DNA from 4 places in the Actinomadura sp. B10D3 genome. Region 1 is predicted to be linked to each of the others. Evidence: riboswitches for the same ligand, from Rfam matches in the RefSeq annotation. Region 1 holds a riboswitch; each other region holds the start of a gene.
What was found. A riboswitch is a leader RNA that binds a small molecule or an ion and turns the genes downstream of it on or off. The one in region 1 is predicted to bind cobalamin.
Positions count from the first base shown of each region.

Region 2: another riboswitch for cobalamin. It lies ahead of ABGB11_RS38490 (ABC transporter substrate-binding protein); the one in region 1 lies ahead of ABGB11_RS05640 (ribonucleoside-diphosphate reductase subunit alpha).
Region 3: another riboswitch for cobalamin. It lies ahead of cobN (cobaltochelatase subunit CobN); the one in region 1 lies ahead of ABGB11_RS05640 (ribonucleoside-diphosphate reductase subunit alpha).
Region 4: another riboswitch for cobalamin. It lies ahead of metE (5-methyltetrahydropteroyltriglutamate--homocysteine S-methyltransferase); the one in region 1 lies ahead of ABGB11_RS05640 (ribonucleoside-diphosphate reductase subunit alpha).

Region 1 covers NZ_JBDPLY010000002.1:498,189-505,703, reverse strand. Annotated here, with positions in the region: gene ABGB11_RS05645 (ribonucleotide-diphosphate reductase subunit beta) at 18-1,028, opposite strand; gene ABGB11_RS05640 (ribonucleoside-diphosphate reductase subunit alpha) at 1,025-3,295, opposite strand; cobalamin riboswitch at 3,418-3,635, opposite strand; gene ABGB11_RS05635 (hypothetical protein) at 3,740-4,360, shown strand; gene ABGB11_RS05630 (YcnI family protein) at 4,439-5,152, shown strand; gene ABGB11_RS05625 (copper resistance CopC family protein) at 5,149-5,685, shown strand; gene ABGB11_RS05620 (hypothetical protein) at 5,787-5,966, shown strand; gene ABGB11_RS05615 (GNAT family N-acetyltransferase) at 6,102-6,578, shown strand; gene ABGB11_RS05610 (MMPL family transporter) at 6,708-7,515, shown strand, end outside.
Region 2 covers NZ_JBDPLY010000040.1:59,170-66,684, forward strand. Annotated here, with positions in the region: gene ABGB11_RS38480 (ABC transporter ATP-binding protein) at 1-364, opposite strand, end outside; gene ABGB11_RS38485 (iron ABC transporter permease) at 361-1,380, opposite strand; gene ABGB11_RS38490 (ABC transporter substrate-binding protein) at 1,514-2,437, opposite strand; cobalamin riboswitch at 2,507-2,627, opposite strand; gene ABGB11_RS38495 (TetR/AcrR family transcriptional regulator) at 2,716-3,342, shown strand; gene ABGB11_RS38500 (VOC family protein) at 3,339-3,716, shown strand; gene ABGB11_RS38505 (LLM class F420-dependent oxidoreductase) at 3,703-4,614, opposite strand; gene ABGB11_RS38510 (hypothetical protein) at 4,945-5,580, opposite strand; gene ABGB11_RS38515 (hypothetical protein) at 5,904-6,203, opposite strand; gene ABGB11_RS38520 (VOC family protein) at 6,572-7,126, opposite strand; gene ABGB11_RS38525 (sigma-70 family RNA polymerase sigma factor) at 7,119-7,515, opposite strand, start outside.
Region 3 covers NZ_JBDPLY010000010.1:32,962-40,476, reverse strand. Annotated here, with positions in the region: gene ABGB11_RS17130 (VWA domain-containing protein) at 1-108, shown strand, start outside; gene cobO (cob(I)yrinic acid a,c-diamide adenosyltransferase) at 110-712, shown strand; gene ABGB11_RS17120 (cobyrinate a,c-diamide synthase) at 709-2,040, shown strand; gene cobN (cobaltochelatase subunit CobN) at 1,995-5,585, opposite strand; cobalamin riboswitch at 5,639-5,762, opposite strand; gene ABGB11_RS17110 (precorrin-3B synthase) at 5,834-6,928, shown strand; gene ABGB11_RS17105 (precorrin-8X methylmutase) at 6,925-7,515, shown strand, end outside.
Region 4 covers NZ_JBDPLY010000026.1:60,628-68,142, forward strand. Annotated here, with positions in the region: gene ABGB11_RS31140 (MBL fold metallo-hydrolase) at 1-34, opposite strand, end outside; gene ABGB11_RS31145 (SAM-dependent methyltransferase) at 171-1,001, shown strand; gene ABGB11_RS31150 (DUF397 domain-containing protein) at 998-1,213, shown strand; gene ABGB11_RS31155 (helix-turn-helix transcriptional regulator) at 1,289-2,128, shown strand; gene ABGB11_RS31160 (DUF397 domain-containing protein) at 2,135-2,332, shown strand; gene ABGB11_RS31165 (ATP-binding protein) at 2,679-3,446, shown strand; gene metE (5-methyltetrahydropteroyltriglutamate--homocysteine S-methyltransferase) at 3,503-5,734, opposite strand; cobalamin riboswitch at 5,856-6,033, opposite strand; gene ABGB11_RS31175 (DUF397 domain-containing protein) at 6,499-6,690, opposite strand; gene ABGB11_RS31180 (helix-turn-helix transcriptional regulator) at 6,687-7,499, opposite strand.

The DNA.
Region 1 (7,515 bases):
CCCGGCGGGGAAGTTCGTCAGAACGCCTCGTCGAGGGTGACACTGCCCTCCACTCCGATCTGGTAGGCCGAGACCCGGCGCTCGAAAAAGTTGGACAGCTCCTGGACGTCCTGCAACTCCATGAAGGCGAACGGGTTCGCCGTGCCGTAGCGGGGCGGGAGCCCGAGGCGGACGAGACGCTGGTCGGCGACGTATTCCAGGTAGGCGCGCATGTCGCCGGCGCTCATCCCGGGCAGGCCGTCGCCGCACAGGTCGCGGGCGAAGTCGAGTTCCGCCTGGACGGCCTCCTCCAGCATCGTGGTGACCTGGGCCGTGAGGTCCGCGTCGAAGAGCTCGGGTTCCTCGGCCCGGACGGTGTCGACGACGGAGAACGCGAACTCCATGTGCATGGACTCGTCACGGAAGACCCAGTTCGTCCCCGACGCGAGACCGTTCAGCAGGCCCCGCGACCGCAGCCAGTACACGTAGGCGAAGGCACCGTAGAAGAACAGCCCCTCGATACAGGCCGCGAAGCAGATCAGGTTCAGCAGGAACGCACGGCGGTCGTCGGCGGTACGAAGTTCGTCCAGGGCGCCGAGCGAGTCGATCCAGCGGAAGCAGAACCGCGCCTTCGACCGGATGGACGGGATGTGCTCGATCGCCGCGAACGCCTTGGCGCGCTCGTCCTGGTCGGGCAGGTAGGTGTCCAGCAGGGTCAGGTAGAACTGGACGTGGACGGCCTCCTCGAAGAGCTGCCGCGACAGGTAGAGCCGTGCTTCGGGCGCGTTGACGTGCTTGTAGAGGTTGAGCACGAGGTTGTTCGCCACGATCGAGTCGCCGGTGGCGAAGAACGCGACCAGCCGGTTGACCAGGTGCAGCTCGGCGGGGGTGAGGCGCGCCAGGTCGGCCAGGTCGGACGCGAGGTCGACCTCCTCGACCGTCCACGTGTTGCGGATCGCGGCCCGGTACCGCTCGTAGAAGCCGGGATAGCGCATAGGACGCAGGGTCAGGTCCATGCCCGGGTCCAGCAGCATCGCTCGCTCGTTCACTGGCACGCCTCGCACGTCTCCGGGTTCTCCAGGGAGCAGACGGCCGCGGCGACCGTCGTCTGCGCGATCCGCGTCGCCGGACGGGACCGCAGGTAGTAGGTGGTCTTGAGCCCGCTGCGCCACGCGTAGGCGTACATCGAGGAGAGCTTGCCGATCGTCGGCGTCTCCATGAACAGGTTCAGCGAGTGCGCCTGGTCGATGTAGGGGGTGCGGCCGGCGGCCATGTCGATCAGGGCCTTCTGCGGCAGCTCCCAGGCCGTCCGGTAGAGGGCGCGCATCTCGTCCGGCAGGTCGAGCAGGCCCTGGACGGAGCCGTTCGCCTTCTTGATCGCCTCTCGGACGGCGGGCGTCCACAGCCCGAGCGCCTTCAGGTCGTCCACCAGGTAGCGGTTGATCTGCAGGAACTCGCCGGAGAGGGTCTCGCGCTTGAACAGGTTGGACACCTGCGGCTCGATGCACTCGTAGCAGCCCGCGATGGACGCGATCGTGGCCGTCGGGGCGATCGCGATCAGCAGCGAGTTGCGGAGCCCGACGTCGGCGACGCGCGCGCGGAGCGCCTCCCAGGCGTCCGGACGGGACGGCACCGCCTCCGGGAAGTGGTCCGGGTGAAGCCGGCCGCGGGCCGTCCGCGTCATGCCGTAGGCGGGCAGCGGTCCGTGCAGGGCGGCGAGGTCGGCGGACGCGGTGTAGGCGGCGAGCGCGATCTCCTCCGCGATCCGCGTGGACAGCTCGCGCGCCTCGGGCGAGTCGAACGGCAGGCGGAGCGTGAAGAACACGTCCGCGAGGCCCATCACGCCGAGACCGACCGGCCGCCACTTGCGGTTCGCCTTCTCCGCCTCCGGCGTGGGGTAGAAGCCCCTGTCGATGGTGCGGTCCAGGAACCGGACGGCGGTGCGCACGGTCGAGCGGAGCCGCTCCCAGTCGATCCCGGAGGCGTCCACGTGCGCGGCCAGGTTCACCGAGCCTAGGTTGCAGACGGCCGCCTCCCCGTCCGCGGTCACCTCAAGGATCTCGGTGCACAGGTTGGACAGGTGGACGGTCTGGCCGGGCTCGGCGGTCTGGTTGCAGGCGCGGTTGGCGGCGTCCTTGAACGTCATCCACCCGTTGCCCGTTTCCGCAAGCGTGCGCATCATCCGGCCGTAGAGCTTGCGGGCCGGGATCTGCCGGACGAACCGCCCCTCCTTCTCCGCCGCCCGGTACGCCTCGTCGAACGCCTCGCCCCAGAGGTCGGCCAGCTCGGGGACCTCCTTCGGGTCGAACAGGGACCACGTCCCGTCGGCCTCGACGCGGCGCATGAACTCGTCCGGGATCCAGTTGGCCAGGTTCAGGTTGTGGGTGCGGCGCGCGTCCTCGCCGGTGTTGTCGCGCAGTTCCAGGAACTCCTCGACGTCGGCGTGCCACGGCTCCAGGTAGACGCAGGCCGCCCCCTTGCGGCGGCCGCCCTGGTTGACGGCGGAGACGGACGCGTCGAGCGTGCGCAGCCACGGGACGATCCCGTTCGCGTGCCCGTTCGTCCCGCGGATCAGGGAGCCGCGCGACCGCACCCGCGTCCACGAGACGCCGATGCCGCCCGCGTACTTGCTGAGCCGCGCGATCTGCCCGTACCGCTCGTAGATCGACTCCAGCTCGTCCCGCGGGGAGTCGAGCAGGAAGCAGGACGACAGCTGCGGGCGGCGGGCCGCGGAGTTGAACAGCGTCGGCGAGCTGGGCAGGTACGCCAGCGTGCTGAGCAGCCCGTACAGCTCCGCGACCTCGCCAACGGTCTCGGACAACCCGCACGCGACCCGCAGAAGGAAGTGCTGCGGGCGCTCCAGCACGAGCCGCGACCGCGGATGCCGCAGCAGGTACCGGTCATAGAGCGTCCGGAGCCCGAAGTACTCGAACCGGTCATCGGCGGACTCGTCGACGAGGGCGTCCAGCGCGGACGCGTGCGCGGCGACGAACGCCGCCGGAGCGTCCGCCAGCAGGCCCTCCCGGTGCGTGGCGGCGACCGACTCGGCGAACGTCCGGACCCCCGCGGACGCGGCCTCGTCCCGGATCCGGCCGCCGAGGAGCCGGGCGGCGACCCTGGAGTAGCCGGGCTCGGCGGGCACCAGGGCGGCGGCCTCGCCGATCGCCAGGTCCCGCAGCGCGCCGGCGTCGTCGCCGCCGGCGGCCCGGACGGCGGCGAGCAGCCGTCCGGCGTCCACGCCGGGAACCCCGTCGCAGGCCGCCTCGACCTCGGCGGCGATCGGCGCCGAAGGCGGCGCGGCCAGAGCCTGTGTCACGTGCATCTCCCCTCGCAAGCCGCCTCGCGGAGGCATGCGAACGGGGACGCGGCGGCATGCCGCGCTCCGCCCCCGGCCCACCCGCGAGGCCTGGACGTGGCGATCCGGGGGCCGACCACGGACCCCGAACCGGTCGTGCGGGCAGGTCTTCGGACTCGCGGGCGCCGCCTCGAAAGGCGTCCTACTGGCCGTCGCTTCCCAGGCCGCGTGGCCCAGTGCGTGATGACGGCGGTCGTTCCCGCTCACCGCTGCGGGGCAGTCCCGGACTCGCACCGGGTTCCCTCTTACGACGCCCCCGCCGCACGTGCGGCGGGGGCGTACCAGCACGGGATTGAACCCTACATGTAGTCGACGATCTTTGCACAACCCCAAGATGTTGGGTGTGTCGCGGATTCGCCGGGTCGGATGCGCGACCCCGGCCCGGGGTGGGACGATGGTGGCGCCATGCCCCCGCCCGCCTCGCAGCCGCTGTTCAGGACCGCGCGCGCCGTGGTGTTCGCCACGGTGTGCGTCACGCTGGCGACCCTCGGGCACGTCCTGGCGAGCGGGGTGCCGGTCCCGGCCTGGTCGGCGCTGGCGGGGTTCGCGGCGGTCCTCGGCGTGACGGCGGTGCTGGCGGGCCATGAGCGCTCGCTGGCGACGATCTTCGGCGGGCTGCTCGGCGGGCAGTTCGCGCTGCACACGCTCTTCGCCGCCGCGTCCGGGCCGGCGGGGCATCACATGCCGGAGGCGCACGCCGCGATGGCCGGCGGGGCGGCCCAGGGCGGCGCCGGGAGCGGCCTCGCGATGACGCTCGCGCACTGCGTGGCCGCGCTGGTCGCGGCCTGGTGGCTGCGCCGCGGCGAGCGGGCCGCGTGGGCGCTGGCGCGGCAGGTCGCCGCGCTGGCGAACCGTCCGATCCGGCTGCTCCTGGCCCTCCTCGCCGTCGAGCCGGCCGAGCCGCCGGCGCGTCCCCGCCGGACGGCGCGAGCACCGGCCGCCATCACGGCCACCGGCCGGTCCCTGCGGCACCAGGTGGTCCGGCGGGGTCCCCCGCCGCGTTCGAGGGCGCTCGCTCACCTCTGAGCCCGAGCGCAGTACATCACCGGACGCCGCTTCCTGGCGCGTCCGGCCTTTCCCGTACGACTCGAACGGAGTTCCTCCATGCGTTTCCTTCCAGGCGCCCGGCGCGCAGGCGCCGTCGCGTCGCTCGCCTCCATGGCCGTGATCGGGTTCGCCGCGGCCGCGTCCGCGCACGTCACCGTCAACCCGAAGGCGGCCGAGCAGGGCTCGTACGCCAAGGTCTCGTTCCGCGTGCCGAACGAGCGCGACGACGCGTCCACGACCAAGGTCGTGGTGCACCTGCCCGCCGACCATCCGCTGGCGTCGGTGTCGGTCCGCCCGACCCCGGGCTGGACGGTGAAGACGAAGAAGTCCAAGCTCCCGAAGCCGATCCAGGCGCACGGCGCCGAGCTGACCGAGGCGATCACGGAGATCACCTGGTCGGGGGGCGAGATCGAGCCCGGCCGGTTCCAGGAGTTCGACGTCTCGCTCGGACCGCTGCCCACCGACACCGGCCAGCTCGTCTTCAAGGCCGACCAGACCTACACGGGCGGCGAGGTCGTCAAGTGGGAGGAGCCTCCGGCCGAGGGGGCCGCGGAGCCGGAGCACCCGTCGCCGGTCCTGAAGCTGCTCCCCGAGGGCACCGCGACCGGAACCGGCCTGAGCGCCCAGGTGAAGCCCGTCTCGGCGAGCGGGCCCGCGGCGTCCGCCGATGACGGGACGGCGCGGCTGCTCGGCGGCGCCGGCCTCGCGGTGGGCGTGATCGGCATCGGCGTCGGCGCGTACGGCGTGACCAGGGCGCGGAGCCGGGCATGACCCGGGCGGCGCTCCGGGTCACCGCGGGCACCGCGGCCGCCGGGACGGTGCTCGCGCTCACCGCGCCCCCCGCCTCGGCGCACGCCGCGCTCACCGGCGCCAGCCCGGCGAAGGACGCGACGGTCGCGGCGCCGTCGGAGATCGTCCTCACCTACTCCGATCCGATCCGGCTGCCGCGCGTCGTGCTGACGGACGCCGCGGACCGGCAGTATCAGGCGGGGCCGCCCCGCGCGGTCGACAACAAGGTCACGCAGGCGGTCACCGGGGCGCTGCCCAACGGCGAGTACACGGTGGGCTGGCGTGTCGTGTCGGCGGACGGCCACCCCGTGAGCGGCTCCTACGCGTTCACCGTGCGGGGGTCATCGGGCGGCGCCCGGCCCGCCGCGCCGGCGCCGTCCGCGACGAAGGCCGCGTCCGCGCAGGAGTCGGGCGGGTCGTCGGGCTGGCTCTGGATCGGCCTGATCGCGCTGGTCCTGGCGGCGGCGGCCGGCGTGGTCGCCTGGCTCCGCCGCTCCTCCGCCCCCGCGGACTGACCCACCGCCTTCCGGTCGGGTGATTACAGGATTACGGTGATTACCCGACCGGAGGCACGTGGGGGCCGTCATGATCGTCGAGTACATCCGCTACAGCATCGATGAACGCGGCCGACGAGACCGGCCTCCCGGACGACCCGGAGTTCCGCGCCGCGTTCGCGTCCTACATCGAGTGGGGGACGCGCATCGCGCTCGCCAACTCCCAGCCGGACGCCAAGCCGCCCCTGGAAGCGCCCATGCCGCACTGGGGCTGGGGCGTCGCGCCGCCCTACATCCGGTAGTAGTAGCCTGCATCGCGTTCCTGCGACGAGGGAGGTTGATGAATATGGCCCGCGCGGCCCTTCGTCAGCATGCCCTTGTCCGGTGCGCGCGCCGTTGAGCGCGGCCCGGACGTCCAGTTCGAGCAGGAGCCACGCTTGTCTTCATCCGACCTGATCACCGATCGTCTCGTCCTGCGCCCGTGGACCGCGGCCGAGGTCGCCGCCGTCGTCGACGGCCTGCGGCAGGCCCACTGGGCGGACGACTTCCCCGCCGAGGGCGACCGCGTCATCGCCGGCGTGATCGCCCGCGACCCGGACGCGCTCGGCGCGTACGGCCAGCGGCAGATCATCGAGCGGTCCACCGGGCTGGTCGTCGGCGCCATCGGCCTGTTCTGGCCGCCCGGCGACGGCCGCGTCGAGTTCGGCTACGGCGTCGTGGAGTCCCGGCGGGGCCGCGGCTACGCCAGCGAGGCCGCCCGCGCCATCGTGGCGTTCGCCCTGGCCGCGCCTGACGTGGACACGGTCGTCGCGACCGTGGAGCTGGCGAACCCGGCGTCCGCCCGGGTGCTGGAGAACGCCGGCCTGCGCCGCGTCACCACCGGCGCGGAGACGGCCGAGTACGCCACCGACTGATCCTTCGCAGCACCGAACGTGCCGTCCTCCCACGGGGAGGGCGGCACGTTCACGTTTCCGGGCACGGTTGACAGATCGCGCTAGCTCACTAACACTTCCTACTCTACTAGTGATTGGTGGTGGGGTGTCGTGGCGGTCGTCCTGGCCCGGCTCGGGCGCTTCTGTTTCCGGCGGCGCAGGCTCGTCGTCCTGCTGTGGGCCGGGCTGCTCGTCCTCAGCGTGTCCGGCGCGGCCCTCCTGTCGGAGCCGGCACCCGACGCCTTCTCGGTCCCCGGCACCGAGGCGCAACGCGCGAACGACCTGGTCGCGGAGCGGTTCCCGCAGGCCGCGGCCGGTGGGGCGTCCGCCCGCGTCGTGTTCGCGGTCCCGGCCGGACGGTCGCTGACCGCCCCCGCGACCCGGGCCGCCGTCGAGCAGGCCGTCGCCCGGATGGAGGCCGCGCCGAAGGTCGCCGAGGTCGCCTCCCCCTACGCCCGGCACACCGTCTCGCCCGACGGCCGCGTCGCGCTCGCGGAGGTCGCCTACCGCGTCCGGGCCACGGAGCTGACCGGCGCGGAACGCGACGCGCTGCGCGAGGCCGCCGCCGTCCCGGGCGTCCGCACGGAGCTGAGCGGCGACGCCGTCGCGCCCCCCGAGGAGGGCGCGGGCGAGCTGCTCGGCGTGGTGGCCGCCGCGGTCGTCCTGCTGGTCACGCTCGGCTCTCTCGTCGCGGCGGGGCTGCCGCTGCTCACGGCCGCCGTCGGCATCGTCATCGGGCTGTCGGCGATCGGCGCCGCGTCCGGGTTCGTGGAACTGAGCTCCGACATCCTGGCGCTCGCGCTCATGCTCGGCCTCGCCGTCGCGATCGACTACGCGCTGTTCATCATCTCCCGCTACCGCGAGGAGGTCCTGGACGGCCGGGAGCCCGCCGACGCGGCGGGCCGGGCCACCGGCACCG
Region 2 (7,515 bases), on a different contig from region 1:
GCACCTCGCCGGTGATGGCCCGGTCGCGCGCGCTCTCGCGCCCGAGATGCGGGATGTAGGGGGAGCGGCCCAGCAGGGCGTAGTCGAACACCGTCATGCCGACCGGGAGGTTCGGGCTCTGCGGGGCGTAGGCGACGAGCCGGGCGCGCTGCCGCGGCTTGAGCGTCTGCAGGTCCTCGCCCGCGAGGGCGATCTCGCCGCGGGACGGGACGAGCCCGAGGACCGCGCGCAGCAGCGTCGACTTCCCCGCGCCGTTCGGCCCGATGACCGCCGTCCACGTCCCGGCGGGGACGTCCAGCGACACCCCCTCCAGCACCGGCCGCCCGCCGAGCGCGACGTCCAGCCCCCGCACCGCGACCGTCACGTGTCCACCTGCCTGCGGGAGGCGCGCAGCACCACGACGAAGAACGGCCCGCCGACGAACGCCGTCACGACGCCGAGCGGCAGCTCGCCCGGCTTGACCGCCGTCCGCGCCACCAGGTCCGCCGCCTCCAGGAACGCCGCCCCGCCGAGCAGCGACAGCGGCAGCACGATCCGGTACGAGCCGCCCGCCAGCCGCCGCACGATGTGCGGCACGACGATGCCGACGAACGCGATCAGCCCGCTCACCGCGACCGCGGACGCCGTCGCCAGCGACGCCGCCACCAGCACCGTCAGCCGCACCCGCGACGCCGCCAGCCCGAGCGACGCCGCCTCCTCGTCCCCGACGCTCAGCACGTCCAGCAGCCGGCCGTGCGCGAGCAGCACGACCGCCGACACCAGCGCGTACGGGGCCACCAGACCGAGCTGGTGCCAGTCGGCCGTCCCGACGCCGCCGAGGATCCACGAGAAGATCCGCTGCAGCTCCTGCGCGTTCATCTGCTGGATGAACGTCTGCACCGCCGCCAGGAACGACGACACCGCCACCCCCGCCAGCACCAGCGTGGCCGCCCCGTTCCCGCGTCCCGCCGCGACGTTGCCGAGCGCGTACGCCAGGAACACCCCGCCCATGGCGCCGGCGAACGCGGCCAGCGGCACCCCGTATCCGGGGTCGCCCGGCACCAGCACGATCACCACCGTCGCGCCGACCCCCGCACCGGCCGCCGCGCCGAGCAGGTACGGGTCGGCGAGCGGGTTGCGGAACACGCCCTGGTATCCGGCGCCCGCCACCGCCAGCATCCCCCCGGCCAGCGCCGCCATCAGCGCCCGCGGCACGCGCAGCTCGAACAGCACGTTCTCGTCGATCACCCCGAACCCCGAGTCGACGTGCACGAACGGGATCTTGTCGGCGAGGGCCTTCAGGACCCCCGCCACCGGCAGCCCGGCCGCCCCGACCAGCACCCCGGCCAGCAGGGCCGCCACCAGCAGGCCCACCGCCACCGCGAGCGGCAGCGGCCGCAGCCGGGCCTGCTGCCGCGCCTCCCCCCGCCCGCGCCACGCGGGCTTCTGCCCGCGTCGCGCAGACGTCTTGGTCTGGTCGTCGGGGACGTCTCCGGAGCGGGCCGGGCGCTTGCTCACGGGCGGGAGTCCCCGGTCACTGGACCTTCTGGGCGGCGTCGCCGATCGCCTTCACGAACTCCGGCAGGCGGGGACCCCAGCGGGAGGCGATGTCGTCGTCGAGTTCGACCACGCCCTGGCCCTTGACGGCCTTGAGGTCCGACCAGCCGGGGCGCTTGCCGAGGGCGGCGGCGTTCTGCCCGCAGCACTTGGTGTCGGCCAGGAAGATCAGGTCCGGGTCCTGCTTGAGCAGGTACTCGCGGGACAGCTGCGGGTATCCGCCGGACGCCTTCCCGGCCTTGTCGGCGATGTTCTGTAGGCCGAACAGCGCGTACACCTGGCCAACGAACGTCTGCGACGTCACCGAGTGAAGCTGCTGGTCGAGCTCGTGGTAGTAGGTGAGGCCCTTGGCCTTGGACGACGCGGCGACCGTCCGCTGGATCGAGGCCCGCATGCCGTCGGTGACCTTCTTCGCCTCGGCGGTGTGGCCGGTGGCCTGTCCGAGGTCGGTGATCTCGTCGTAGGCGTCGTCCAGCTTCGCCGCCGCCGGCTCCAGCAGGACCGGCACCTTCACCTTCTCCAGCGCCTTGACCACGCCGTTCAGGTCGTCGGACAGCACGACGAGGTCCGGCTTGTAAGCGATGATCGCCTCGGCGTTCGGCTTGAAGCCGGACAGCTTCGTCTTCGGCGCGTTCGCCGGGTGGTTGGAGTACTCGTCCACCGCCACCACCTGCGGACCGGCGCCGATCGCGAACAGCGTCTCGGTGTGGGTGGGGGAGAGGGACACGATCCGCTTCGGCTTCGCCGGCACCGTCACCGCGCCGTTCGCGGCCTGGACGGTGACGGACTGCTCGGCGGACGTCGTCCCGTCTCCGGACGCCGCGTCGTCGCCGCCGCATGCGGAGGCGAACAGGACGGCGCCGATGGCCATCACCGCGCCGAGGGTGCGTACGGGTCTCACAGGAGCCTCCATGCTGCGGGAAGCCGCGGCCCGCTCAGGACGGATCGCCCTTCCACGAGGTCGACGGTCGTCGGCGCGCGAGGAGGCGACCTGGCTCGGCCACTCGGAAGGGCACCACAGTTGCGGGACAGCGCCGGATTCTCACCGGACTTCGCTCCAGGCGCGCAGCATCGCAACGGTATCAGCCCATGAGTGCGGGTCTGTCGGAATCCGCGGAGTGAGTAGTATACTCACTTCGACATTGACGGAGTGAGTACTCACTCCGTAGCCTGGCGGGCATGGAGCAGAAGAGACGGCGGCGCGCTCCCGGGATGAGCCCCCCGGAACGCCGCGAAATGATCGTCCGGACCGCGCTGCCGCTGGTCGCCGAGCACGGCACCGCCGTCACGACCGGCCAGATCGCCCGCGCGGCCGGGATCGGCGAGGCCACGATCTTCCGGGTGTTCGCCGACAAGGAGGAACTGCTGGACGCGTGCGTCGCCGAGGCGCTCCGGGGCGAGCACGTCCTCGCGGAGATCGAGGCGATCCCGCTCGACCAGCCGCTGCCCGCCCGCCTCGCCGAGGCCGCCGCCGCGGTGGAGGCCTACCTCACCCGCATGGGCCTGGTCATCGGCGCGCTGCACGCCACCGGCCGCGGCGGGCGCGGCCTGCCCGGCGGCCGCGACCATCCCGGCGCCGGGCGCGAGAACGCGATGACCCGCACCCGCGACGCCCTCGCCGACCTGTTCGAACCGGAACGCGACCGGCTGCGCCTGCCCGCCGAGCAGATCGCGAGCCTGTTCATGGGCCTGCTCTTCACCCGCTCCCGCCCGCCCGGCGGCCCCGAGACGCCCGACCCGCTGCCGGTCGACGACTACCTGGACGTCTTCCTCCACGGAGCCCTCAAGGAAGGAGCCCCCGAATGACGATCACGCTCAACCACACGATCGTGACCGCCGCCGACAACGACGAGGCCGCCCGCTTCTTCGCCACCGTCATGGGGCTGCCCTACACCGGCGTCCACCCGCACGCGCGGCACTTCGTCCCGATCCGCGTGAACGACGAGCTCACCCTCGACTTCATGACCGTCGCCTACCCGCAGGGCCACCACCTGGCCTTCGACGTGGACGCCGCCACCTTCGACACCGTCCGGGACCGCCTCGACGCCCGCGAGATCCCGTACGGCGACGACCCCGCCCACCCGGACAACGGGCGGGTCGACGAGAACCACCCGCTGGGCGGGCGCGGCCTCTTCTTCTCCGACTCCAGCGGCAACCTCTACGAGCTCATCGCCCCGTGACGGTCTTGAGGAACTCCCGGGTGCGCCTGCGGTCGTCGCCCGGCATGTACTCGCCGGCGACGAAATCGGTGACGCCGGCCTTCGCCAGCTCTTCCAGCTTCGCCGCGACCGCGTCCTCGTCCCCGACGACCGCGAGGTCTCCGGGGCCCTCGACGCCCTCCCGGTCCATCATCGCCCGGTAGGACGGCAGCGTCCCGTACACCTCGAACGTCTTCGCGGCCCGCTCCCTGGCCCGCTCCACGTCGTCGGTCACGCAGACCGGGAGGCAGCACACGACCCGCGGCGCGTCCCGTCCGGCCGCCTGTGCCGCCGCGGTGATGGTCGGCGCGATGTGGTCGCGCACGGTCACCGGACCGGTCATCCAGAGCACCGTCCCGTCCGCGCGTTCCGCCGCCAGCTTCAGCATCTTGGGCCCGAGCGCGGCGAGCAGCAGGGGCACGCGCCCCTCGTTCTGGACGCTCAACCCGATGTTCCCCGTCACGGTCTCACCGGTGAACGCGGCGCTCTCCCCGTTCAGCAGGGGCACCAGGACCGACAGGTACTCGTCCATGTGCCGGATCGGCCGGCCGAAGTCGTACCCGTACATGTCCTCGATCACGATCTTGTGGGACAGCCCGATGCCGAGCGTCAGCCGCCCCTGCAACGCCAGCGCGGTCGTGCGCGCCTGCTGCGCCATGACGGCCGGGTGCCGCGGATACGTCGGCACCACGGCGGTCCCCAGTTCGATGCCCGGCACCCCCTGCCCCGCCACGGCCAGCGCGGTCAGCGCGTCCAGCCCGAAAATCTGCGAGAGCCACGCCGAGGGGAACCCGTCGTCCGCCGCCTGCCGCACATCGTCCGCCAGTTCGGCGAGCGCATCCGCACCGCCACGCTCGCTCAGCAACACACCGACCCGCACAGCACCCTCCCCAGAACCGGAATAACCCGATCCTTACACATGCCCCATAAACGCCGATCATGAAGAGGTCACAACAAGATGTGCATGGCGCGACATGTGGTGATGGCGGGGCGTGGTGTGAGCGAGGCGCTCATGATCCCTGCCGTAGCCGTCATCTGCCGGCGACGCCTCCCCGGGGTCGAGCCCGGCGTCCACGCGGGCACCTGCCGTCGCCGCCGACTTCGACCGGGCTCTCCTGAACGCTTCCTCCGAGGGCTCGACCTGAACCGTGAGGCTGTGAACGCGGCCACGTCACCGGCTCAGGGCACGACAGCGGGGCGGCCCGGAAAGTCAGGAGTCGCGGATCGCGCGGTCTCGGCCCTCCATGAAGAAGTCCAGCAGCGCGGTGGCCCCGGGCAGGACGCGCAAGGGCCGCGCGGCACCGAAGGCGGTGTTCCAGAACTCCCCATGCCGCGGCTCCCACGGGCCGACATACGCGTAGGGCTCGTTCACCTGTTCGTCTCCGGGCGACACTCCGTAATTGACGGCATCGACCGCGATGCCCAGATCGAAGTGTTCCGGCCAGAGCACAGGCGTGATCTCCGGCGCGAACCTGGTGAGAGCCGCCTGCCCTTGCCCGAACGCCTGGACGATCTGATGGGCCGCCTCCGCGTCGACTCCCAGGACCTCGTCCAGACCGACACCGCTGCCATCCTTGTACAGGTCTCCGACACCCCCTGCCTCAACATTCACAGCCGCGCCCAGCTCGCGGCACGTAGCCCCGTTCAAGGGAACCTCACGGTCGCCGGACACCAGCTCGGTCTCGTTCACCCGCAGGTCGGGGGCCTGGATCGTCCCGAACCCGCCCGGCACGACCCGCAGCCGTATCGTCCCGCTGTGCCGGTATTGAGGCCCTGCCAGTACGAGCTCCGCGACCCCGTGCAACGAACGGCGAGCCGTGGCCAAAGTCTCCGCATCGACGGTCATGCCCCCATTCTTCCCCCGCACCCACACAGGATCCGCGCCGCGGCCGCCCGCGCTGCCCCCCCCCGAGCCGCGGGCCGTCGGCACGATGCCCGCCGGCTTTCACCGCCGTTGGGCCGGACCGCGCCGGTCAGACCTCGTCCTCACCAGCATGCGAACCGGCCAGAGTCGCAGATGGATCGGCGGAGCGCCGCGTCCGCGACCGGTGCCGCCGGCCTTCGACCGCGGCGCCGTCATGCGGGCCGCGGTCTCGAGGCCTGGTCTGCCCACGACGTTGATGACGAGCTAGGACGCCGGCCACTCGGTGATGTAGTCGAAGTCACCGGTCACAATCCGTCCGGGCCGCCATGCGGCGCGTACTTCCGCGCCAGCTCCCTGTCGTTCTCCGCCCACTTGCGATGCCGGGCGGCCGACTGGAGATGCAGATCCGCCTCCTCGGGATGTGCGGCGGCCATCCCCTCCAGCAGGGACGCGGCCCGATCATGGGCGCGCGCCGAGGAGACCATCGCTTGGCGCGCGTACTCGTCAGCCTCGCGCCTCTGCTTCGCACGCGCCCCGGCCTGGTCGGGACGGCGTTCACCGCCCCGCCGCGCCCTCAGCCGAGACGCACGGTCGTCGCCGTCCATACCAGCCACTCCGACGCCCGAGCCCACCGAAGAACCAGCCCACCACCCACATCCCCCTACCTACCCACCCCCCACCCCCAGCCACCCCGCAACTCCACCCCGAAACCCCGCCCCTCCGGCCCGCAGGCCAGCCCGCGCGACCCTGCCCCACGCCTCCGGCCCGCGGAACCTATTCCGCACCCGTGGCTCGCGCCTGCGGCTCGCAGGGCGAGGGTGGGCTGGTGGAGGCCCTGGGTGTCCGGTCTGCGGGGCTTGGTCTGCACCCGTGGCTCACGCCTTCGGCCTTCAGGCCGAAGATGGGCTCGTGGACGCGGCGGCACCGTTCTCTGCCGGGGACCTGGACCGGGGCATCGGCGACATCGCCGTGCCTACGCCCGCGGAGGTGTGGGGGGCGGGCTTGTGATCATCCAGCGGTGTCCGAACGGGTCGATGACGACGCCGTTGCGGCCGTAGGGGTAGTCCGCCACGGGACGGTCGGGGAAGGCGCCCATCTCGACCGCGCGGGAGAAGACGACATCGACGTCCGGGACGGACAGGTAGAGCGATTGGCTGGGGCCGCCGCGGGCCTTCGGGCCCAGCAGGCCCAGCTCGGGCCACTCGTCGGCGAGCATCAGCACGGAGTCGCCGAGGGCGAGCTCGGCGTGGCCGACCCGCCCGTCCTCCATCATTGTCGGCTCGCTGTGCAGCTCGGCGCCGAACGCGTCGGCGTACCAGCGCAGGGCATGCTGCCCGTCGTCAACGCACAGGTACGGGGTGAGCGTTCGAACTCGGGCTTTCGTCTCGTGGACGTTGCTCGTGGCCATGGTGTCTCCCGTGGGTTGAAGCAGCGCGCGCCGCAGACGTTCGCGCAGGCGTGCCGCGAAGGCCGGGTCCGGGTCGACGGGGACGACCGGTGTGCGGAGAGCCTCCAGCGGATCAGTCATCGTGGCCCTCCTTTCCGCGGTCTCCGGGGCCCGGTCTCGGTGGTGAACAGTGGTCGTTGTAGGCGTGCCTGAAGGCCGTCCGGGCCCGTGTCAGCAGCGCCTCGGTGGCATGGAGCGTCCGGCCGAGATGCTCGGCGACCTGCGGGACGGACAGCCCGTCCAGGTAGCGGAGCGTCAGCGCGGCCCGATGGTGGGGCCCCAGCTTTTCGAGGACCTCCCGGGCGAGGAGTGCGTCCACGCGCTCGTCCCATGGATCCTCCGAGGTGCCGGGAACGCCCCTGTCCATCGCCTGGAGGCCGCGTTGCTCCCGTGCCGCCCGCCGCCAGTGGTCGGCCAACTTGTGTCGCGCCACGCCGACCAGCCAGGCGACGGACAACATCGGCGGGGGC
Region 3 (7,515 bases), on a different contig from region 1:
CCGGTGCGGCTCGGCCTCGCGGGGCGGCTGGCGGTCCGGCTCGGGGCGCGGCTCGTCCCGCTGGACGACCTCGGCGGGGCCGTCCGCGATCACAGGAAGGCGGCCTGAGATGCCCCAGGGAAAGCCCGTGTCCGTCCCCGACGACGGCCTGACCACCCGGCAGCGCCGGAACCGGCCGCTGCTGATCGTCCACACCGGCCCAGGGAAGGGCAAGTCGACGGCCGCGTTCGGGATGGCGCTGCGGGCGTGGAACCAGGGGTGGCCGGTCGGGGTGTTCCAGTTCGTGAAGTCGGCGAAGTGGCGCATCGGCGAGGAGCGGGCGCTGCGGGTGCTGGGCGAGAGCGGCGAGGGCGGTCCGGTCGCCTGGCACAAGATGGGTGAGGGCTGGTCGTGGATCCGGCGGCCCGGCACCGAGGCGGACCACGCGGCGGACGCGCGGGAGGGCTGGGAGCAGATCAAGCGGGACCTGGCCGCCGAGACGTACCGTTTCTATGTGCTGGACGAGTTCACCTACCCGCTCAAGTGGGGCTGGATCGACCTGGACGACGTGGTCGGCGCGCTGACCGGGCGTCCCGGGAACCAGCACGTCGTCGTCACCGGCCGGGACGCCCCGGACCGGCTCGTCGAGGCCGCCGACCTGGTGACGGAGATGGGCAAGGTCCGGCATCCGATGGACGCCGGGCAGAAGGGCCAGCGGGGCATCGAGTGGTGATCCCCCGGCTGGTCGTCGCCGCGCCGTCGTCCGGGAGCGGGAAGACGACGGTCGCGACCGGGCTGATGGCGGCGCTGCGGGCGCGCGGGCTGAAGGTGTCGCCGCACAAGGTCGGCCCCGACTACATCGACCCCGGCTACCACACGCTCGCGGCGGGACGGCCGGGCCGCAACCTCGATCCCTGGCTGACCGGCGAGGAGCGGGTGGGGCCGCTGTTCCGGCACGGTGCGGCCGGGTGCGACGTGGCGGTCGTCGAGGGCGTGATGGGCCTGTTCGACGGGCGCGGCGACACCGGGTTCGCGTCCACGGCGCACGTCGCGGAGCTGCTCGCCGCGCCCGTGGTGCTGGTGGTCGACGCGGCGCGGCAGAGCCGGTCGGTGGCGGCGGCCGTGCACGGGTTCGCGACATTCGAGCCGGGCGTGCGGATCGGCGGCGTGATCCTCAACCGGGTCGGCTCCAACCGGCACGAGGAGCTGTGCAGCAGCGCGCTGGAGGCGACGGGCGTGCCGGTGCTCGGCGCGATCCGGCGGGACGACGCGGTCGTCACGCCGTCCCGGCACCTGGGGCTGATCCCGGCGGCGGAGCGGGGGCCTGAGGCCGTGCGGGCGGTGGAGCGGCTCGGTGAGCTGGTCGGCCGCTCCTGCGATCTGGACGCGCTGCTGCGGCTGGCGGGCACCGCTCCCCCGCTCGCGGGGGCGGCGTGGGACCCGGCCGGGGAGGTAGTCCCGGTGGAGGGCGGCCCGGTCGTCGCGGTGGCGGGCGGTCCGGCGTTCACCTTCTCTTATGCGGAGCACGTGGAGTTGCTGCGCGCGGCGGGCGCCGAGGTCGCCGTCTTCGATCCGCTGCGCGACGAGCGCCTCCCGGACGGGACGGGCGCGCTCGTCATCGGCGGCGGCTTCCCCGAGGTGCACGCCGCCGACCTCGCCGCGAACGCGCCGATGCTCGCGCAGGTCGCCGCGTTCGCCGGGCCGGTCGCCGCCGAGTGCGCCGGGCTGCTGTACCTGTGCGAGGGGCTCGACGGGCTGGCGATGTGCGGGCGGGTGCCGGGGCGGGCGGCGATGACGCCCCGGCTGACGCTCGGGTACCGGGAGGCGGTCGCCGTGGCGGAGTCGCCACTGACCCGGCCGGGCGAGCGGTTCCGGGGGCACGAGTTCCACCGGACGGCCCTGTCCACCGGCGCGGCACCGCTGTTCCGGTGGCGGGACGGCTCCGACGGGTTCGGGGACGACCGCGTCACCGCGTCCTACCTGCACCTGCACTGGGCCGGATACCCGGAGGCGGCTCAGCGGCTGGTGTCGTCCTCCAGGTCGCCCTCGGTCTTGAGGTAGACCTCCTGGAGGCCCTGGAGGATCTCCGGGTCGGGGTGCTCCCACATGCCGCGCTCGGCCGCCTCCAGGAGCCGCTCGGCGATGCCGTGCAGCGCCCACGGGTTCGACTCCTCCATGAACGCGCGGTTCTCCTCGTCCAGGACGTAGGCGGCCGCGAGCCGGTCGTACATCCAGTCCGCCATCACGCCGGTGGTCGCGTCGTAGCCGAACAGGTAGTCGACGGTCGCGGCCAGCTCGAACGCGCCCTTGTAGCCGTGCCGCCGCATCGCGGCGAGCCATCGCGGGTTGACGACGCGGGCCCGGAAGATCCGCGCGGTCTCCTGCGACAGGGTCCGGGTGCGGACGGCGTCCGGGCGGGTGCTGTCCCCGACGTAGGCCTCCGGGGCGCTGCCGGTCAGCGCGCGGACGGTCGCGATCATGCCGCCGTGGTACTGGAAGTAGTCGTCGGAGTCGGCGATGTCGTGCTCGCGGGTGTCGATGTTCTTGGCGGCGACGGCGATCCGCCGGTAGGCGTTCTCCATGTCGGCGCGGGCCGGGACGCCGTCGAGGCCGCGCCCGTAGGCGTGGCCGCCCCACACCGCGTACACCTCGGCGAGGTCGGCGTCGTCCCGCCAGTTGCGGCTGTCGATGAGCGGGAGCAGCCCGGCCCCGTAGGCGCCGGGCGCGGACCCGAAGACGCGCAGCGTGGCCCGCCGCTCGTCCCCGTGCCGGGCGAGGTCGGCCTGGGCGTGGGCCCGGACGTGGTTGTCGGTCTCGGGCTCGTCGAGCCCGGCGACGAGGCGGACGGCGTCGTCCAGCATCGCGACGACGTGCGGGAACGCGTCCCGGAAGAAGCCGCTGATGCGGACGGTCACGTCGATGCGCGGCCGGCCCAGTTCCGCGATGGGGATCGGCTCCAGCGCGGTGACGCGGCGGGACGCCTCGTCCCATTCCGGGCGGACGCCGAGCAGGGCGAGTACCTCGGCGACGTCGTCGCCCGCCGTGCGCATCGCGCTCGTCCCCCACACCGACAGGCCGACCGAGCGCGGCCACTCGCCGTGGTCGGCGCGGTAGCGGTCCAGCAGGGAGGCGGCCATCGCCTGCCCGGTCTCCCAGGCGAGCCGGCTCGGGACGGCGCGCGGGTCCACCGAGTAGAAGTTCCGCCCGGTCGGCAGGACGTTGACGAGCCCGCGCAGCGGCGAACCGCTCGGACCGGCCGGGACGTACCCGCCGTCCAGCGCGTGCAGGACGTGGTCGAGCTCGTCGGGCGTCCGGGCCAGGCGCGGGACGACCTCGGACGCGGCGAACTCCAGCACGCGTGTCACTGCTTCGCGGCGGCCCTCCGGGAGTGCTTCGGCGGCACGGGCGGCGGCGTCCACGGCCCAGCCGGCGTCCTCCATGGCCTGGACGAGCTCGCGGGCTGTGGCCTCGGCCGCGTCGACGTCGCCGAGCGCCTCGCCGCCGTCCTCGCTGAGGCCGAGCGCCTCGCGCAGGCCGGGGAGCGTCTCGCGTCCTGACCACATCTGGCGGGCGCGGAGCATGGCCAGGACCAGGTCGACGCGGGCCGCGCCCTCCGGCGCCTCGCCGAGGACGTGCAGGCCGTCGCGGATCTGCGCGTCCTTCACCTCGCACAGCCACCCGTCCACGTGCAGGAGGAAGTCGTCGAACTCGGTGTCGTGCGGGCGGTCGTCCAGGCCGAGGTCGTGGTCGAGCCTCGCGGCCTGGATGAGCGTCCAGATCTGCGCGCGGATCGCGGGCAGCTTCGCCGGGTCCATCGCGGCGATCGTCGCGTGCTCGTCGAGGAGCTGTTCGAGGCGGGCGATGTCGCCGTAGGTCTCGGCGCGGGCCATCGGCGGGACCATGTGGTCGACGAGGACGGCGTGCGCGCGGCGCTTGGCCTGCGTCCCCTCCCCCGGGTCGTTGACGAGGAACGGGTAGACCAGCGGGACGTCGCCGAGCGCGGCGTCGGTGCCGCAGGACGCGGACATGCCCGCCGCCTTGCCGGGCAGCCACTCCAGGTTGCCGTGCTTGCCGACGTGGACGATCGCGTGCGCGCCGAACTCGTCCGCCAGCCACCGGTACGCGGCCAGGTAGTGGTGGCTCGGCGGCAGGTCGGGGTCGTGGTAGATCGCGATGGGGTTCTGCCCGAAGCCGCGCGGCGGCTGCACCATGACGACGACGTTCCCGGCGCGGAGGGCGGCGAGCACGATGTCGCCGTCCTGGACGAACAGCTGCCCGGGAGGCGCGCCCCAGTGCAGCTCCGTCTCGCCCCGGAACACCTCCGGGAGGGTGCGGTACCAGCGTTCGTAGGACGCCGCCGAGATGCGGACCGGATTGCCCGCGAGCTGCTCCTCGGTGAGCCAGTCCTCGTCCTGCCCGCCGGCCGTGATGAGCGCGTGGACGAGCGCGTCGCCGTCCTGCTCCCGGACGCCGGGGAAGCCCTCGCCGAGGTCGTACCCGGCCGCGTCGAGCCGCGCCAGCAGCCGCACGGTGCTCGCCGGGGTGTCGAGACCGACGGCGTTGCCCACGCGGGAGTGCTTCGTCGGGTACGCCGACAGCATCACCACGATGCGCCGCTCGGCGGGCGGGGTGTGCCGCAGCCGCCCGTGCCGGACCGCGATCCCGGCGACCCGCGCCGCCCGCTCCGGATCGGCCCGGTAGACGGTGAGGCCGTCCTCGCCGGTCTCCTTGAACGAGAACGGGACGGTGATGATCCGCCCGTCGAACTCGGGGATCGCGACCTGCGACGCGGCGTCCAGCGGGGACAGGCCGTCGTCGCTCGCCTCCCACTCGGCGCGGCTCGTCGTGAGGCAGAGGCCCTGGAGGATCGGCACGTCCAGCGCGGCCAGCGCGCCGACGTCCCACGCCTCGTCGTCGCCCCCGGCCCCGGCCGTGGCGGGCCTGGTCCCGCCCGCCGCGAGGACGGTCACGACCAGCGCGTCCGCCTCCCGGAGCGTGTCGAGCAGTGCGGGCTCCGCGGTGCGGAGCGACGAGCAGAACACGGGGAGCGGCCGCCCGCCGGCGTCCTCGACGGCCTCGCACAGGGCCTCGACGAAGTCGGTGTTCCCGGCCATGTGGTGGGCGCGGTAGTAGAGCACGCCGATCACGGGGCCGTCGCCGCCGCGGGTCTCGCGCTCGAGCCGTCCCCAGGCGGGCGCCGGCCGCGGCGGCCCGAACCCGCGTCCGGTCAGCAGCACCGTGTCCGACAGGAACGCGTGCAGTTCGGCGAGGTTGGCGGGACCGCCGTGGGCGAGGTAGGAGTGCGCCTCGGCGCAGACGCCGCCGGACACCGTCGACAGCTCCATCAGCTCCGCGTCGGGGGCCTGCTCGCCGCCGAGGACGACGACCGGCCGGGGCCCCGCGAGCAGGGCGTCGAGCCCGTCCTCCCACGCGCGCCGCCCGCCGAGCAGCCGCACCACGACGAGATCGGTTCCCTCGACCAGCCCGGGCAGGTCGTCCACGGAGAGCCGCGCGGGGTTGCCGAGCCGGTAGCCGGCTCCGGACGCGCGGGCGCTCAGCAGATCGGTGTCGGACGTCGACAGCAGCAGGACGGTGCCAGCGGACACGGCCGTTCCTCCCCCTGGGGTCCTCGCCCCGGTCGCGGGTGTCGCGACGGCAGGAGTCTCCTGGCTCCCGGATCGACGCTCGCCCCGGCCTTCCCGTCCGTGCGGACAGTGGCCTTCGGCGGGGTTCGCTCCCCGGTCACAGTGGCGGGACCGCGCCGGATTCGCACCGGCTTCCTCCCATTGCCATCGCCTGCCCAGAACCCTACGGCAGCGCGGCCCGCCCGCAAAGTGTGGTTAACATCCTCCCCGTGCCGAATGTCAGAGCCCGTGCCGACGCGTGTCCTGGGGCGCTGCAGACACACGACGCCGCCGACGGGGCGCTGGCGCGCGTCCGGGTGCCGGGGGGCGCGGTGTCGTCCGCGCAGCTCAGGGTGCTCGGAGGCGCCGCCCGCGACCTGGGCTCGGACGTCATCGAGCTGACGTCCCGGGGCAACCTCCAGGTGCGCGGCGTCCGGGACCCGGCGGCGCTCGCGGAGCGGCTGGCGGCCGCCGGGCTGCTTCCCTCTCCGTCACATGAGCGTGTGCGCAACATCGTCGCCTCGCCGCTCGGCGGGCGCGGCGAGCACGGCGCCCTGGAGACGGACCCGCTGGTCACGGACCTCGATCGGGCGCTGTGCGGACGGCCGCCGCTGGCAGGGCTGCCGGGACGGTTCCTGTTCGCCTTCGATGACGGCAGCGGCGACGTGGCCTCGCTGCAAGCGGACCTCACGCACACTCCCGGCGGCTTCCTGCTGGCCGGGCTTCCGAGCGTCCTGCCGCCCGGCGACCCGGTCCGGACGATGGTCGCGGCGGCCGAGATCTTCCTCTCGATCCGAGGCGACGCCTGGCGCCTGGCGGAGGTGCCCGACGGCCCGCGGCGTGTGGCGTCCGAGCTCGGCGGAGAGCTGGTGCGGACCGCGGCGGCCCTGGAGCCGCCGCGTCCGCACGCCGGGGTCGTCCCGCAGCGGAACGGGCTGGTCGCGCTGGAGGCCGTTCCGCCGCTCGGCCGGTTGTCCGGCGCGCAGGCCGAGGCGCTCGCCGGCGTCGCGGACGAGGTCAGGGTGACGCCCTGGCGCAGCGCCGTCGTCCGGGACCTGGGCCCGGCGGACGCGTACCGCATCGCGGGACGGCTCGGCTCCGCGGGGTTCGCGACCGACCCCGATTCACCCTGGATCGGCGTCACCGCGTGCACGGGCAGTCCCGGTTGCGCGAGATCGCAGGGCGACGTGCAGGGAGAGGCCCGGCGCTTCGTCGCGGGCCTGAGCCGTGCCCCCGACACCCCCGTCCACTGGGCGGGATGCGAGCGGCGCTGCGGGATGCCCCGCGGCCCGGTCGTGCTGAAGACGGCGAAGGGACAGCAGTGATCGACTACGTCCGGGACGGCGCCGAGATCTACCGGCGGTCGTTCGCGACCATCCGCGCGGAGGCCGATCTGTCGGGGCTGCCGGACGGCGTGGCCCGGGTCGCCGTGCGGATGATCCACGCGTGCGGGATGACCGACCTCGTCGAGGACCTGGTGTGGTCGCCGGGCGTGGTGGAGCGGGCGCGGTCGGCGCTGCTGGACGGCGCGCCGGTCCTCTGCGACGCGCGCATGGTCGCGGCCGGTGTCACGCGGCCCCGGCTGCCCGCGGGCAACGAGGTCGTGTGCACGCTCGGCGAGCCGGGCGTGCCCGAGCTGGCAGCGCGGCTCGGCACCACGCGCAGCGCGGCGGCCCTGGAGCTGTGGCGCGACCGGTTGGACGGGGCGGTCGTGGCCATCGGCAACGCGCCGACCGCGCTGTTCCGGCTGCTGGAGATGGTCGAGGAAGGCGCGGGACGCCCGGCGGCGGTCATCGGCGTGCCGGTCGGGTTCATCGGCGCCGCCGAGTCGAAGGAGGCGCTCGCCGCGAGCGGCCTCGACCATCTGGCGGTGCGCGGGCGGCGCGGCGGCAGCGCGATGACGGCGGCGGCG
Region 4 (7,515 bases), on a different contig from region 1:
GCTGGCGCAGGGCGAGTTCCGGCGCAGTCTTCATATTTTCCCCCTTTCGCCTCGCCCATGCCCGGGGAACGGGAGGCGAACCCTGGACCGCCCTTGACCGAAACATCGCACGGTCAAGGGCCTTGCTTCATAATTCGTGCATCACAAGTTGCGGCAATGGAGGCGAAACGGTGAGCGGCACGGAGAAGGCTCCTCCCGGGGTGGACACCACCGTCCCCAGCCCGGCCCGGATGTACGACTACATCCTCGGCGGAACGGAGAACTACGAGGTCGACCGCAAGGCCGCGGAGGCGGTCCGGACGAACATGCCCGACCTGGAGGACGCCGCCTGGGCGAACCGCGGGTTCCTGCAGCGGTCGGTGCGCTGGCTCGCCGAGCAGGGCATCCGGCAGTTCGTCGACATCGGCGCGGGCCTGCCGACGCGGAACAACACGCACGAGGCCGCGCAGGCGGTCGCACCCGACACCCGCGTCCTGTACGCCGACAACGACCCGATGGTGGCGGCGCACGCGAAGGACCTGCTGGCCGGGTCGTCCGGGACGGCGTTCATCACGGCCGACTTCCGCGACCCGGACGGGCTGCTCGGGCACGAGGAGGCCCTCGCCCTGATCGACTTCACGAAGCCCGTGGCGCTGCTGCTGGTCGCGGTGACCCACTTCGTCCCGGACGAGGACGACCCGTGGGGCGCCGTCCAGAAGTACATGAGCCGGCTGGTGCCCGGCAGCTACCTCGCGCTGTCCTCCATCACCAGCGAGCGCCAGCCCGACAGGGCGGTCGACACGGTCGAGGAGGTGTACTCCAGGTCGTCCAGCGGCGCGGTCCGCGTCCGGGCGCGTGCCGACATCGAGCGGTTCTTCACCGGGCTGGAGATCGTCCCGCCTTATGAAGGAGGCCCGGCGCGGCTCGCCTACGTTGGGCAGTGGGGTGCCGAAGACCCTGACGCCGCCGACAGTGATGGGTCGCGGTGGGGATACTGCGCTGTGGCGAGGAAGCCGAAATGAGGAAACCCTCGGTCGAGGAACTGGGCGTCGATCCGGACGCTCTGGACTGGAAGCGGTCGGAGAGCGACGAGGGCGCCATCGAGGTGGCGTTCGTCGGGGAGTGGACGCTGCTGCGCACGTCCGGTGACCTGATCTCGGTCTTCGACGAGCACGAGTGGGCGTGCTTCCTGGACGGTGTCAGGAAGGGCGAGTTCGATCGCGCCGCTTCCTGATCCGATGGGATCTGTGATTCACAAGTTCGGAAGGCGTATGCTGATGGCGGCCGGATGTCAAGGGAGGTGGTTCCGGTGAGCGAGGCGTACGGGGCCACCATCGCCAAGCGGGGGCTGGCGCGCCGTTTGAAGGAGCTGCGCGTCGAGGCGGGATACACGGCCAACCAGGTCTGCGACCGGCTGAACTGGGGACGGGGCAAGGTCGGCCGGTTCGAGGCCAACAGCTGGGTACGGCCCGAGCTCAGTGATATCCGCGATCTGGCGCGCATCTACGAGGGCAGCGATCTCGACGAACTCGAAGAGCTCGCCGCTCGCGCGCGCCAGCGGGCCTGGTGGCGTGACTACTCGGATGTGTTCGACAACGAGTTCCCCGGGTTCGAGGGAGACGCGTCGAGCATCCGGGTGGTCATGCCGCTGGTACTCCCGGGGCTGCTGCAGACGTTGCCGTACATGCAGGCGCTCCTGTCGTCCGGCACCAGAACGCCCGAATGGCGCGAGCGCGCCTTGCGGGCCCGGCTGAGACGGCAGCAGATCCTCGACCGGGACGAGCACGCCCCGGAGCTGATCGCGGTCATCACCGAGGCGTCGCTGATGTACGAGTGGGGCGACGCCGGCGACCGGCGGGCCCAGCTCGCCCATCTGCTGACGATGTCCCGGCGTCCCAACGTGGAGCTGCGGCTGCTGCGGCTCGCCGACGGGCTGCACCCGGGCATGTCCACGCTGGTCAACATCTTCCGGTTCCCCGGCGACGAGCCGCCCATGGTCTTCCTCGAGAACGACGCGGCGATCCAGGAGATCGACACCCCCGGCGACGTGGAGGCCTATGACGCCATCTTCGACCAGATCCGCCAGGCCGCGCTCGGCCCCGCCGACACCGCGGACCATCTGCAGAAACTGATCTCAACGCTGGAGTAGACCGGTATGGATCTCTCTCAGGCACGGTGGTTCAAGGCCACCGCCAGCGCGAGCAGCAACGGAGGCTGCGTCGAGGTCGCCGACCTCGGGACGGCCACCGGGCTGCGTGACAGCAGGACCCCGGAGGCCGGGGCGCACGTCGTCGCCCGGACCGTCTTCGCCTCGTTCCTCGAAGACGTCCGCGCGGGACGCTACGACCGCTGACCGGGCCGCACACAGATCCCCCAGGGCTGCACCCCTGGGGGATCTTCATGTGTGCGGCCCTCTCTCAGGCGACGTCCACGCTACAGCGGCACGACCGCCCGGTCGCCTGTCCGCCGGTACACGCTTCAGGCGCTCCCAGGCGATGTGGTTTGGACCATTTCGGGCGCATCGGTGAACGTCTCACTTGTGGGTGAATGATCCTTGCGGTCCGCTGCCCGAGGTGGCCGGAAATGTGCGAGGCTTGGATCTGTGATTCACACATAGCGAGTCGCGAACCATGAGGACGCATGTCGCGAATGTCTGGATCCGACCGGCTCCGCTAACGACCCCTGTGAGGGTGGGCGTCATGACGAAGGCCGCAGCGATGTGCGGGATCCCCTGGAGGCTGGAGAACGGCGGCTGCGCCGCCCTCCCCCTGCCCGCGGACACCTCCATCGCCAGGGTCGCCCGCGCCCACGTCACCGGCCTCCTGCCCGCGCTCGGCCTGTCGGTCGGCGACGTCGACGACATCACGCTCATGGTCAGCGAGCTGGCCACCAACGTCCTGCAGCACGCGACGTCCCGCGACGGCTCCCCGGGAGCCGAGCTCTGGGTCTACCAGCGCGACGACGGGCACGGACGGGACGAGCTCGTCGTCAAGACCTTCGACACGCTGCGCGGATGGCGCCCGCCCGCCGGCCCCGGCGACGACGTCCTCGACCACGGCCGCGGCCTGGAGATCGTCGAGCTGCTCGCGCGGGGCCGGTGGGGCCACCACCCCACGCGGTCCCGGCTGCGGACGCCGGCCGTCCCCGGTAAGGCGACCTGGTTCGCCCTCCCGCTCCCGCACACCGTGCGCCGCCGCCATGTCTGGCGGGTGGACGGGCCGCACGCCACGCGGGACCTCCACGCCCTGATCGTCCGGCGCGGGATCGTCCACCTCACCCCCACCGAGAAGTCCGGTCAGCCCGTCCTGCACGGCCAGGGCGACCTGACCGTCTGGTGCGAGGCCGCGTCGTTCCGCTGGTGCGCCCGCTCCGGCGCGGTCGGATGCCTGCCCATCACCGACATCACCGAAGCCTGCGAACAGATCGTCCAGCTCTGCGAGACGCTGGACGACCCTGAGCGCGGGTGACCCCGCCCGGCGTCGCGTGGCCCGGCGGGGGGGGCGGGCCACGCGACCCCCGGGCGTCAGCCCGCGATCTCCTTCCGGACGCGCCGGGCCGCCGTGACGAGGTTGCGCAGGGACGCCTCCGTCTCCGGGTAGGCGCGGGTCTTCAGGCCGCAGTCGGGATTGACCCACAGCCGCGCGGGCTCCACCGCCCGGAGCGCGCGCCGCAGGTTCTCCTCCATCTCCTCCGCGGACGGGACGCGCGGGGAGTGGATGTCGTACACGCCGGGCCCGATGCCGTTCTCGTACCCGGCGGCGCGCAGGTCGCCGACCAGCTCCATGTGGGAGCGGGCCGCCTCGACGCTGGTGACGTCGGCGTCCAGCTCGCCGATCGTCCCGATGATCTCCCCGAACTCCGAGTAGCACATGTGCGTGTGGATCTGGGTGGTGTCGGCGACCCCCGAGGTGGCGAGCCGGAACGCACCGACCGCCCAGTCCAGGTAGGCGGGACGGTCGGCGGCCCGTAGCGGCAGCAGCTCGCGCAGCGCGGGCTCGTCCACCTGGATGACGCGGATCCCGGCCGCCTCCAGATCGGCGATCTCGTCCCGCAAGGCGAGGGCGACCTGGCGGGCGGTGTCGGCGAGCGGCTGGTCGTCGCGGACGAACGACCACGCCAGCATCGTCACCGGACCGGTCAGCATCCCCTTGACCGGCTTGCCCGTCAGCGACTGCGCGTACGTCGCCCACTCGACCGTCATCGGACGGGGCCGCGCTACGTCGCCGTGCAGGATCGGCGGGCGGACGTACCGCGACCCGTACGACTGCACCCACCCGTGCTCGGTCGCCGCGTACCCGTCGAGCTGCTCGGCGAAGTACTGCACCATGTCGTTGCGCTCCGGCTCGCCGTGCACGAGGACGTCCAGCCCGAGCTCCTCCTGCAACGCGATGACGCGGGCGATCTCGTCCTTCATCGCCTTCTTGTAGGCCTCCTCGCTGATGCGCCCGGCACGGCGGTCGGCGCGGATCTTGCGGATCTCGGGCGTCTGCGGGAACGAGCCGATCGTGGTCGTGGCCAGCGCGGGCAGCCCCAGCGCCTTCCGCTGGGCGGCGAACCGGGCGGCCCGGTCGCCCCGCCGCCCGTCGCCGAGCGCCTTCACGCGTTCGCGGACGGCCCTGTCGACCGCCGGCCTGGTCGCCGTGGCCTCGGCGGGCACGTCCTCGCGCAGCGCACGCCCGAGCCCGACGACCTCACCGACCTTCTGCCGGGCGAACGCGAGCCGGCTCCGGACGTCCTCCGCCAGCGACGTCTCGGCGTCCAGGTCGATCGGGACGTGCATCAGCGAACACGACGTGCTCACCACCAGCCGGTCGACCAGCCCGAGCAGCGAGGCGCAGGTCGCCCTGGCCCGCCGCTGGTCCGTCCGCCAGACGTTGCGCCCGTCGACCACGCCCGCGACGAGCGTCTTGCGAGGCAGCCCACCCACCGACGCCAGCACGTCGACGTTCTCGGGCCCCGCGACGAAGTCGAGCCCGACCGCCTCGACACGGCTCTTGGCGAGAACGCGCAACGCGTCCACGCCGACTCTGCCGAAGTAGGTGGCGACCATCAGCCGCGGCCTGCTGGTGAGGCGCCCGAGCCCCGCGTAGGCGCGGGCGAGCGCGTCGATCTCCTCGGACGTCCGGTCCTCCACGAGCGCGGGCTCGTCCAGCTGCACCCATTCCGCGCCCGCCCCGGCGAGCCGCTCCAGCACCTCGGCGTACACGTCGAGCAGCCCGTCGAGCAGGCTCAGCGGGCGGAACCCGTCCACCGCGGGCTTGGCCAGCAGCAGGTACGTCAGCGGCCCGACGAGCACGGGCCGCGTCTCGATCCCGAGCGCCTTCGCCTCCCGGTACTCGGCGAGCGGCTTGGCCGCCGCCCCCTCCGCCAGCCGGAACCGCGTCCCCGGCCCCACCTCGGGCACGATGTAGTGGTAGTTGGTGTCGTACCACTTGGTCATCTCCAGGGGCGGGACGTCCTGGACACCGCGCGCCATGGCGAAGTACCGGTCGAACCCGGTCAGGTGGCGATAGCGGTCGGGAATCGCATCGACCCACACGCTGGTGTCGAGCACGTGGTCGTAGAACGAGAACGTGTTGGACGGGACGCTGCCGAGCCCGGCGTCGCGCAGCCGCGTCCAGACGTCCGCCCGAAGGCGGGCACCGGTCTCGGTGAGCGCGCCGGCGTCGATGCGTCCGGCCCAGTGGTTCTCGGTGGCGACCTTGAGTTCCCGGTTCGGGCCTATCCGGGGATATCCGAGGATCGTGGTGTTCATGGCGGCTTCCCTCGCTCTGCCACGGGCGGACACGCGGGAAGGGCGCACGGCACGGCGTCGCCGTGGCGCGGACCGTCCCACGAGGCCGCGGACCACCGCACGCCGGCCGGCGCGCGGGCGGAGGCAGGTCTTCGGACTCGCGGGCATCGCCTCTCCGAGGCGTCCTACTGGCCGTCGCTTCCCAGGCCGCGTGGCCCAGTGCGTGATGACGGCGGTCGTTCCCGCTCACCGCTGCGGGGCAGTCCCGGACTCGCACCGGGTTCCCTCTTACGACGCTCACGCAGAACGCGAGCGAACCATCCGCACTCCCACCCTACCGACCCCCAGGCAGGTCGCCTGACCGATGATTCCTCCGCGCCGTGCCCGCGCCGAGCGTGGCAAGTCGGTCGGTGGTCCGCGTACGTTCGGCTGGCAGGAAGACCGGATCAACCTCGAACCCGAAGAGGCCGGCCTCTCCGCACCGAGAAGAACAAGGCCGAAGCTGCGGCGGACACCCGACGCAAGCGCGCTTCGACCGACATCGCCGACATCCGGCGGCGCTGGTACCTGGCTGAGGTAGACGGCGGGCTCCCGCTTTCCGTCAAGCGCACGTACGTCCGGGAAGCGTTCCACGCGGTGATCGTCCACCCGCAGGCAAGGGACGGGCGACCTTCAACCCCGACCTCCTCGAACCGGTCTGGCGGGACGACTGAGGGAAAGAGGAGAGCCCCTGTCCGCTGCTGGCTGATGGACGGGGGCTCTCTATGCCTGTGGGGGTAGCCCTATTAGGGCACGTCGTGGGCGCCGTGCTTGATGGCCTTTGCTAGCTGGCGGAAGAGCTCGGCCGGAAGCGTGATGTGGGGGCCGCTCGGGTCCTTGCTGTCGCGCACGCCGATGTTTCCAGAGAGGTTCGCAACCTCCACGCAGTCGGACTGCGCGCCCGTACCGCTGCGCTTCGACTTGCGCCACTGGGTCATGTGTACTTCTCCAATTCGGCCTCCAGGAGGGCCCGAGTCGGGCCGACCGGGGCGGCGATGTCGCTAACCAAGTCGTACCTTACTGCCACCTCTTGGACGTCGAACGGGTCCATGAGGAAGCGGCCACGCGTCGCCGCTTCGGTGTAGGCGAGATCCCGGTCTCCGACCGTGAGGATCTTGAAAGGGCCGTCAAGCCCTGGATGCGCCCCCGCGCTCTTCTCCACAACTCGGACGCTGACGTGGGGAAGCTCGCTCAGCTCGATCAAGCGGGCGAGTTGGCCGCGCATGACGTCAGCGCCCCCCACCACTTGTTCAACCGCTGCCCAGCCGAGCAAGGCCGCCACCCTCGGGGGCTTCGGCTTGTCGAACACGGCTGCCTGTCGTGCCAGTCGCCGCTCAACGGTTGCTCGGGGGTCGTCCGCCGTTCCAGCGTTCAGCGCGGCACTCGCGTACTCCGGCGTCTGGAGCAGACCGGGGACGACTGACGCCTCCCACATCCTGATCCGTGTTGCGCGAGCTTCGAACTCGGCGAGTTCCAACAGCCAGTCACCATCGTCGGCGCGCTCGGCGAACCCGATCAGGGCCGTGAACATGCCGTCCGTGTTCCACATGCGATCGATGATCTCCGCGTGCTCCCGTTTGAGCCTGAGCCGGTCGGACTCGTACCTGGAAACAGTGGAACGGTCACACCCAAGCAGGTCGGCGAGAGCCTGCCCGGACAAATGGTGCGCTTCGCGATAGCGGCGCAGGTGGACCGCAATGAAGTGCCAAAGCGACCTCGTCGAGTCGAGCGATTCCCGCGCGTGCATGACCCCTCCCACATGT